DNA from 2 places in the Paenibacillus germinis genome. Region 1 is predicted to be linked to the other one. Evidence: predicted binding sites of a transcription regulator. Region 1 holds the regulator's gene; the other holds the start of a gene.
The links. Region 1 encodes NrdR, which represses ribonucleotide reductase genes. Its sites were predicted from a motif close to AACACNATATATNGTGTT; they were not measured.
Positions count from the first base shown of each region.

Region 1 (5,189 bases):
GAGTTTTTAGACGAGTATCGTTTAAAAGCGATCATCAAAAAGTACTCCGATTTCATCCGTTACCCTATCAAAATGGACATTACCGGAAAAAGGCTGAAAGAAGGCAGCGAAAGCGACTTCGAGGATTACCAAGAAGAGCAGCATGTCAACAGCATGGTTCCCATCTGGAGAAAAAACAAAAGTGAACTGACTCCGGAAGATTACGAGAAGTTCTATCACGAGAAACATTACGGCTTCGACAAGCCGCTCAAACATATTCACGTTAGCGCAGATGGCGCTGTAGTTTATCAAGCTATCCTCTTTATCCCGGAAAATATTCCTTTTGACTATTATTCCAAAGAGTATGAAAAGGGCTTGGAGCTTTACGCCAATGGCGTATTGATCATGAACAAATGTGCGGATCTGCTTCCTGACTATTTCAGCTTCGTTAAAGGGATGGTTGATTCAGAAAGCCTATCGCTCAATATTTCCAGAGAAATGCTGCAGCATGACCGTCAATTGAAACTGATTGCCAAAAACATTTCAAGCAAGATCAAAGGCCAGCTGCAAAGCCTGCTGAAGGACGAAAGAGAGAAATATGAGCAATTCTACAAATCCTTCGGCCGACAGCTCAAATTCGGTGTCTACAGCGATTACGGAAGCCATAAGGACGTCCTGCAGGATCTATTGATGTTCCATTCCTCCAAGGAGAAAAAGCTGGTTACGTTGGACGAATACGTGTCAAGAATGCCGGAAGATCAGAAGTACATTTACTATGCTTCTGGAGAATCGATGGAAAGAATCGATAAGCTTCCACAAACAGAGCTAGTCACAGATAAGGGCTATGAGATTTTGTATTTCACTGATGATATCGATGAATTCGCGATCAAAATGATCATGACCTACAAAGAAAAAGAGTTTAAATCTGTTTCAAGCGGTGATCTTGGTATTGAAATGGATGACAGCCAAACGGAAACCGATGCTGACAAAAATGACAACAAAGAGCTTTTCGATTATATGAAAGACCTGTTGTCAGGCAAAGTTACAAATGTAAAAGCATCCAAGCGTCTTAAAAAGCACCCTGTGTGCTTATCGACCGACGGCGATGTGACGATCGAAATGGAAAAAATCTTAAATGCGATGCCGAATAATCCTAACGTGAAGGCTGAGAAGGTATTGGAAATCAACGTCAATCACGAAGTATTCGCTTCCTTAAAAGACGCTTTTGACAAAGACAAAGAGAAACTGAATCTTTATACGGCCCTGCTCTACAATCAAGCGCTCTTAATCGAAGGATTACCCCTTCAAGATCCGGTTGAATTCACGAACGATATCTGCAAAATCATGGTTTAATACGATTAAAGCACTACAACTATTACGTTGTAGTGCTTTTTTTATAGTTTCAACCACTCTTATAGTCGGGAAAGGTTTCCTTTACCTCATATTGTTTCTTCGGATCAGAGTTTGCATACACATAAGCCAATAAGCGATCTTGATCAATTCCGAGAGAGCTAGCAACTTTTACGATATCTAATTCATAAGAAATGCTTGGAATTTGATTGGACTTGACGGACATATGCTTCAACCATCCTTCGAATAATGTAATTAATGGAAACTCAATCCGCAAATATGATATAGTTTTCTTACAAACATAAATCGGTCGATAAAGGCAAAACCACTGAAAAGTGGCGACGCAAAGCTAAAGGGACTAAAATGGCATTCGATGAATGTCCAAAATGTCAGCCAGCTACCGCCTCCGTCCGATTTATGTAGAAAGACTAGGAGGGAACAAAGATGATGGGAAAAATTACGGTGGATGGTAAAATGAGTTTGGATGTACAGCAATTGATTGATAACTTGCACCTTCCAGAAAATGATCTTTTGGACATGTTCTCCTTTAAGTTTGATAACAACGTTTTAACCCAAGATGAAGCTATTCGGTTTATTCATTTTCTCAGAAGTGAACTGGACAAACGCACTCAATAAAGGAATTATGCACGAAAGCATACAAAAATACAGTCGGTTGATGTCTAAAGATTTATTTTTTTCAAATAAATTTTAATCGCATGATTGTTGATATCGTGGGAAAAACTGAGAAAAGACAACGGGAATCCCGCTGTCTTTTTCTTATTTTTTGTCATATTTAGTTATTATTTATCCCGGAGAAGTCCGGTGTCATGCTTTCCCAATATTTGCGTTAACTCCTTCAGGAACATATTAATGTCCTTAAACTGTCGGTATACGGAGGCAAAGCGAATGTACGCCACTTCATCGACGGGGTACAGCTGTTCCATGACGATTTCTCCAATGCTTAAACTATCCACTTCAGCATGAGCCGTGGTGCGAAGCTGCATTTCCACTTCAGATACCATCATCTCAAGTCTCTCCATCGATACCGGGCGCTTCTCACAAGCTCGAATCAAGCCTCTTAATATTTTCTCTCGACTAAATTCTTCCCTACTTCCATCTTTCTTAATCACGATTAACGGCGTTTCTTCCACCATCTCAAACGTGGTGAATCTTCTCGCGCACTTCTCACATTCTCGACGACGACGAATCGATTTGTTTTCATTGGCTGAACGTGAATCAAGAACTTTCGTACCGGAATAGTCACAGAACGGACACTTCATTCGCTATCTCTCCTTTCTCTTCTTTGATCTATTACCATATGTTACATGTCATGAACTTAGGAGATATGCACACAATACTATTACCAAACGACAAGGAGGTGAACAGACATGGGCGCAGGACAATCCCGCAGCAGCAATACATTAGTCGTTCCTCAAGCTAACGCAGCGTTGGATCAGTTGAAATACGAAGTAGCTCAAGAGCTAGGTATCGCCATCCCTCAAGATGGATATATGGGCAATATGGCTACTCGTGATGCTGGTTCTATTGGTGGTAACATCACTCGTCGACTGGTACAAATCGCAGAACAATCTTTGGCTGGTCAATTCAAGTAATCTTGAAGATTAGCTACTGAATCTGCAAAACAGGAAGTATTGGACTCTAAGCCCCCAAAAGGAGCTAGTCCAATGCTTCTTTATTTTTGAAGAGGAATCCTAATCCTTATTTACCCCAATGCTGAGAATAAAGCTTCGTGTATTTTTCGTAATAATAGAGCACCCGCTGTACATAATGACGTGTTTCTCCGAATGGAATTTGATTAATATGCTCTTCCGAACCATCCCAAATATCATTTTGCTTCCATTTATTCACATTCCCTTGACCTGCATTATAAGCCGCAATCGCATAAATTAAATTACCATTATAATGCTTCTTAAGCCAGCTTAAATACCAAGAACCAAGATTAATATTTACGTCCACTTTTAATAAATCTTCCTGCACATGAGGCCCTAAATTCGTGGATTCAACAATCCACTCTGCGGTGTCAGGCATAAGCTGCATAAGGCCTAATGCCCCTTTTTTTGACTCCAAATGATATTTGTAATTCGTCTCGACCCTTATAATCGCAGCAATTAAAAATGGATCTATATTGTGTTTCGCCGCGCTCTGCCTAATTTCCTGCTCAAAGTAGATCGGGTACACCTTTCTTCCGATAAAATCGCTATTCATAAAGAGAACCAGAACAAAGCAGACAAGAAGCAGGGCAAAAACTCGTTTTTTACGTAAAAAGGTCATGAAAGCCCCTTCTCTAGCCAAAACCGCTCCACTTCAGCGTTAGTTTCTTCCCAAGTACCACTATTGTCAATGACAACATCCGCGAATTTGCGTTTCTCCTCAATGGACATCTGAGCATCTATGCGATTATTTGCCGCACTTTCCGTCAGTCCATCTCGCCCAATAAGCCGCTCCAACTGGACTGGACGAGGCACATAAACAACCATAACTTCTTGAAACATGAAGGATAAATTAGATTCGATTAATAAAGGGACATCGACCACAACAAGCTTGTCTGGAAATTGCCGTTCATAGGCTTCCATCTGTTCACGTATTTGTGCACGAATTGGCGGATGCAGAATACTTTCCAGCTGCTTGCGTGCCTCGGTATTACCAAAAATGATCTCGCCAAGCTTCTTGCGATGGAGCGATCCGTCAGCCTGAAGAACGGCTTGTCCAAAATGTGCAGCAACCTGTTCAAGAACAGGGCTGCCGGGCTCGACGACATCGCGGGCTATGGTATCCGCATCTACTAATAGGGCGCCGCGGCTAACCAGCATGGCGCTAACCGTGCTTTTGCCGCAAGCGATTCCTCCTGTTAACCCGATATTCATGGGCAAATCTCTCCTAACGTGCGTCCTACAACATTTTCAAAAGACCCATAATAATGAGTACACATCCCGGAAGTATAGACAGTTTCTTCATCCAATTCATCTCCGCATACCGTAAACCAAACCGCAAGCCTAATGCAATAAATGAACCACTTGATATAGAAATGACGGAAGCCGTTAACAGTGGAACGAAACCGATTAATGCTGCGCCAATGCCTGCACCGAACGCATCCAAAGATAGCGCCAAACCAAGCAAGGTAGCCTCTGAAGCCGAAATATTACCCGATTTGTCAACGTCTGCAATGGATGGTGTTCGCAAAATTTGAATAACAAGTCCGAAGCGTTTCAGCTCGATATTCAGTATTTCCTTCGTTCGCTGCAAAGTATCAAACGTGAGAATCTCTCCAGAACCCGAATGCTTACCCTCTTGTGAAGGAAGAACACCGCTTATCGATGCTTGATCTAAAGATGCGACTCCCCCTCGTTCCTGATGCTCCTGAGGCTTTTGTTGTCTCGTTTGAGCTAATGCCCAGATGCCAATCCCAATCAATATGAGAGCACCGATACGCTTAGCTACCAAGGGAGACATGAAGGAAGACATCAGTACACCGATCTGCATCGAGATGTAGATAATGATACCAGACCAAAGCGATATAATCCCAATGGATAGGAGTGGAATTCGTATTTTACGTAATCCATACATCACACCGACACCGAAGCCGTCCAAAGAAACTGCGAAAGCAAGAATAAGTAGTGAAACTACAGGAAGCATAATACCCCTCCTAAGAGTTTTACCTAGAAACTAGCTTGTAAGCCGTTTGTCTAGGCTAAGTACTCCATATCATATGGGGAGGGGAGGCTTCACGTGCCTATTTCTCTGACTTCTTTCGAATTCTAGTCTGCTTTAACGGTTGGCAGGTTGGGCAAATATGCGTTCCTCTGCCGCCAACGATGGTCTTGTAGATCTCACTCCCGCAT
Region 1 is NZ_WHOC01000070.1:196,469-201,657, forward strand. It holds gene htpG (molecular chaperone HtpG) at 1-1,332, shown strand, start outside; gene GC102_RS14300 (hypothetical protein) at 1,382-1,555, opposite strand; cyclic di-GMP riboswitch class I at 1,638-1,734, shown strand; gene GC102_RS14305 (hypothetical protein) at 1,774-1,965, shown strand; gene nrdR (transcriptional regulator NrdR) at 2,130-2,609, opposite strand; gene GC102_RS14315 (alpha/beta-type small acid-soluble spore protein) at 2,718-2,942, shown strand; gene GC102_RS14320 (lytic transglycosylase domain-containing protein) at 3,049-3,621, opposite strand; gene coaE (dephospho-CoA kinase) at 3,618-4,214, opposite strand; gene GC102_RS14330 (MntP/YtaF family protein) at 4,240-4,983, opposite strand; gene mutM (DNA-formamidopyrimidine glycosylase) at 5,081-5,189, opposite strand, start outside.

Region 2 (5,189 bases), on a different contig from region 1:
CCGCATAGAGGTATAGTTTAGCAAGTTGTCTCGTCGAAACATCGCTATTAACATGTAAAATGGTTGAAATCCCTTGATCCACATGTGTTTGAATTTCAGCAATAAGATCAAGAATCTTAAACTGATCCATTTGATAAGCAGATTTATAGTAAAAGAAATTATCGCGTGCCATGAAAGGCATCGGATAGTACGTTGTTGAGTTCGCATAAGTTCGAGTCTCGATAGGTTCAACAATCGGCATGACACTCGAAGTTGCATTTTGAATATAAGAAATACTTTGTGTTGGAGCAACGGCCAATCGGTAAGCATGATAAAGACCATTGGTTTTTACATCTTCTTTTAACTTGGCCCAGTCGCTTGGTGATGGAATCGGCATTCCCTCAAACAAGGACTTCACTTTATCCGTAAGCGGACGGTAATCCGTCTCCGTGTATCGGTTGAAATAGGCGCCGTTCGCATATTCGGATAGCTCAAAGCCTTCAAAGGTTTGCCCCGAGGATTTGGCAATTTCCATACTTTTTTCAATCGAATAATAGTTCATAGCCATGAAGAACGTGCGGACGAAATCTTTGGCTTCATCACTCTCATAGCTAATTTTGTTCTTAGACAAGTAGCCATGAAGATTCATAACACCGAGACCAACAGAGTGCAGCTCACGGTTTGCTTTGGCAACTCCCGGCGCATTGCAGATCGTCGTCATATCACTAACAGAAGTCAAGGCAATCATGCCCTCGTGAACGGTTTCGCGCAGTTTCTTACGATCCATTACGTTTGCAATGTTCATGGAAGCGAGGTTACAGCTGATATCTCTAAGAATAAGATCATCTAGGCCGTAATCGTTGATTTCCGAAGTTTCTTGCAGTTGGAAAATCTCTGTACAGAGATTAGACATTTTAATCGTACCGATACCTTTCAGGGCATGATCCTTGTTGGCATTCGTACGGTTCATCATATATGGATAACCGGATTCCAGTTGGGTAGTCGCAATTTTAACTAGCATGTCACGTGCACTCATGACAACCTTTTTCTTGACTTTCGGATTGGCCAGCAGTTCATCGTACATTTCATCGAGATCGATATCATCCAAATGCTTACCATAAGCTTGCAGTACCGTGTAAGGAGCAAATACATGAAGCGGTTTGTTCTCTTCAGCCAACTTGTAGAACTTGTTCGGTACAATGAGACCGATGGACAGTGTCTTCAGTCGAGATTTCTCATCCGCATTAATTTTCTTACTATCTAGGAACTCCATAACGTCCCAGCCGAAAATGTTGTAGTAAGCAGCTCCTGAACCCTTGCGCTGACCCATTTGATCTGCATAGGAGAAAGCATCCTCCATAAGCTTAAGAACCGGCATAATTCCTTTTGCGGCGTTTTCCACACCTTTAATCGTTTCACCGCGACCACGTAGCTTGGACAAGTTCACGGCTACGCCACCGCCAATTTTGGAAAGCTGCATGCAGGTAGCTAGCACGTAGTTAATAGAATTAAGAGAATCGTCCATCTCCAGCAGGAAGCAGGATACCATTTCGCCTCGGCGGCTCTTACCTGCATTAAGGAACGTCGGTGTCGCTGGTTGCAAGCGTTGTTCCATCATCGAGACAGCAAGAACACGCGCAGTTTCTACGTTCCCACGTCCCAAGTACAAAGCAACAATAGCAACGCGATCCGGGAAATGTTCTAGGTATAAGGACTTGTCATCACTGCGTAAAGCGTAATCCGTATAAAATTTCGAAGCTGCCATGTAGGAGGCGAACTCGAATTGATTATCGTGGGCCACTTGATAAACATCGTTAACTTCATCTTGCGTATATTTCTCATATACGTTCTCGTAATAGTTTTGATCAATCATATAACGAACTTTAGAAGAAGTATCGGGGAAAGTGAGGCTTTTACTGTGGACTTCCTTCATAAAAACTTCAACAGCTTCTTTATCCTTCTCTAGTTGGAAAAAGCCATCCGCTCCGCGTTGCATCAATAAATTATTCAGCTCAATGTGCCGCAATTGCATGTACCCCCTGAACAAATCGTTCTACGTCATTTTTGGTGCCAGATAACTCAAACTTGGTTAACACAGGCACATCGTACTGCTGTGAGATCGTATCTGCGCTTTTGGCAAATCCGTCTCCCCAGTTGCGGTTACCACTTGCTGCTACTCCGATAAGACGAGAGGCATTGCTTTCTAGGAAAGAAGCTACCTTCGGAGGAACTTGACCAAAACCGGTTGTATAGGTAACGAGCACGAAAGGCTCGTCCATTTTCATCGCTTCCTCAATTTGAATCGCAGGCATTTTGAGTTTAGCAATAAATCGGCGAACATTTCCCGTTTTCGAATCGTAAGCAATCAGCATGGGCTTCCGTCTCCTAACACTCTCTTATTCTCTATCTAGTACCGCTTATGTAAGTAACCCTATATGTAGTAAACAAATGAATCATTCCGTGCAATCCAAGGTGGAATACGCCATTGTCTTTCGACAAAATATGCGGATTTCAGAATTACGCAACCTATGAAAAAGGCGCTAATCACGCGGTTTATAACGGAATTTGATTCTATTTTTTCACAAATTCTAGCAGTTGTGTGTTTCGCTTTTTTTACGATATCTAGTTGATAGATTCAAATTTATATCAATATATTGTGTTTGTCAACGAGCAAAAAGGCACTTTTTGACTACTAAAATACGTAAACCTAGACAGGGCGTGGCTCGGAAGGCTTTGAAAATATTTTTTCAATTTTGACTTGATTTTTTGAATTTGTCGAATACAAGATTAGGGCTTTGAGCTCACTAGATATTGATCCATTCCATTCCAAATATAGGCTCATTAAGCCGTCTCAGAGTCCGTCTAAGGTCATTAATAGCGAGGATGACACATTCCCTATCCAGAAACAAAAAAAGCTATTCACGTGCACACGAGGGTGCCATGAATAGCTTGATCATATTTCTTAACCGTTGCGTTTTTGGAAATCACTCATGAACTCAGCGAGCGCTTTGCAGGATGCATAAGGAACAGCATTATACGTAGATGCTCTCAAACCGCCTACACTGCGATGACCCTTCAACCCAACGAATCCGTTCTGCTCGGTTTCCTTGATGAACTTCTTCTCCAGCTCTTCATCCTGCAAACGGAACGTGATATTCATCGCGGAACGACTGCCAGTATCAACAGGTCCACGGTAGAAACCACCGCTTTGGTCGATTGCGCTATAAATTAAACCTGATTTCTCAAGGTTGTTTTTCTGGATGACAGCTAGTCCACCTTGTTCCTGAATCCATTTTAATACTAGGTTCATCATGTAGATTGAATAAACTGGTGGTGTATTGTACAGAGAATTGTTTTTGCTATGGATTTCGTAGCGAAGCATGGTTGGAATCGTTTTAGGCAGATCTTGTAATAAATCTTCCTTAACAATAACCACAGTTACACCAGAAGGACCTAGATTCTTTTGCGCTCCTGCATAGATCATGCCGAATTTCGAAACATCAACAGGACGGCTCAAGATATCACTGGACATGTCCCCGATTAACGGCACATTCCCTGTATCCGGAAAACTCTGGAACTGAGCGCCTTCAATCGTTTCGTTCGAAGTCAAATGCAGATAAGCGGAATCCGGATGAATGTTGATTTCATTTAAGTCCGGAATTTTCATAAATTTCTGTTCTTTCGAGCTTGCTGCGATGGCAACTTCTCCGAACAAGCTTGCTTCCTGAACAGCTTTCTCCGCCCATGCACCTGTAAGCACATAGCTGCCTACTTTACCTGGCTTTAGAAAATTAAGCGGAATCATGGCGAATTGTGTACTCGCACCACCTTGCAGAAACTGCACTTGGTACCCATCAGGGATGCTAAAAATTTGTTTCAACAATTGCTGCGTTTCATTATGAACTTGCTCGAACTCCGCGCTGCGGTGAGAAATTTCCATAATGGACATGCCGATGCCTTTAAATTCGACAAGCTCCTCTTGTGCTTTCTGCAGTACTTCGAGCGGTAATGCCGCAGGCCCTGCGTTAAAGTTATAGGCCCTATTTCCCATGAATGACCACACCTTTGCTTTTTTGTATTATGGCTATGATAGCAATATTCTCTTCATGCATCAAGTAAAACCTCAGTTGGCAATGCTAGGAGAAGAACGAAGAAGAGAACAGATTTGGATACAAAAGGAGCCTAATTTATTTATGACATTGCTTGATACGATAGGAGAAAGTTCTACAAACGCTGCGAATTCTGAAAAATCCAACACCTTAAGTTCCACGAACGCATCAAGTTCAACTAACAACTCAAGTTCCACAAACGCCTCCGAGACGTATCGGCTGTTCGTAGGCATTCAGCTCCCGCAAGACGTCCAGCGGGAGCTCGAGATATGGAAAGACAGCATCCAGAATGTGCTGCCTTTCCAAAAGTGGACGCATCCGCAGGACGTCCACGTCACGTTAAGCTTCCTCGGCGACGCATCCGCCGAGACGGCCGAAGCGCTGGCGGCCGACCTGCGCCAGCTTGCTGCAGCTGCGCTGCCGCTAACCCTGCACGCCGAGGGCCTCGGCGTGTTCGGACCTCCGGCGGCGCCGTCGATCCTCTGGGCGGGCCTCGCCGGCGACCTAGACGCGCTTGCTGCGCTGCAGCGCGAGGTCGCGGGCGTCTGCGCCCGCCACGGCTTCCCGGCCGAGGCTCGCGCCTATCGGCCGCACCTCACACTAGCCCGCCGCTACCGCACAGCGGCGGGGCCATTCAAACGCTCCGCCCTAGCAGCGGTTGGAGCGCCTACCGGCGGCTGGCCCGCGTGGCAGGTAGAGGACATCGTCCTCTACCGCAGCCACTTGGGCCGCCAGCCGGCGTACGAGCCGTTAGGCGTGTTCCCTTTTGAGGAACAACAGGCTACTTAACACCCTGCACATGATTTCCCACATTGGAATTAATCTCTTGTTTTTGTATAACTTTCAAGGATTATACAAACAATTTAACCGATTGGATTAGATTTAATAACAGAGGAGGAACCAATATGCCTGATTGGTTTGAAATTGTTTTACGTACATTATTAGCGGTTGGCGTACTTTTCGTTATGACGAAAGTGTTGGGTAAAAGGCAAGTTTCTCAACTTTCCTTGTTCGAATACATTACCGGTATTACAATTGGTAGTCTTGCGGCTTACATATCGATGGACTTGGATACGGATTGGTATCTTGGTTTGGTATCCT
Region 2 is NZ_WHOC01000137.1:43,097-48,285, reverse strand. It holds gene nrdE (class 1b ribonucleoside-diphosphate reductase subunit alpha) at 1-2,005, opposite strand, end outside; gene nrdI (class Ib ribonucleoside-diphosphate reductase assembly flavoprotein NrdI) at 1,992-2,351, opposite strand; gene serC (3-phosphoserine/phosphohydroxythreonine transaminase) at 2,942-4,030, opposite strand; gene thpR (RNA 2',3'-cyclic phosphodiesterase) at 4,029-4,877, shown strand; gene GC102_RS24945 (DUF421 domain-containing protein) at 4,994-5,189, shown strand, end outside.
Region 2: nrdI (class Ib ribonucleoside-diphosphate reductase assembly flavoprotein NrdI) is a predicted target of NrdR. The motif match lies at 2,623-2,640, and genes of this name have one in related genera.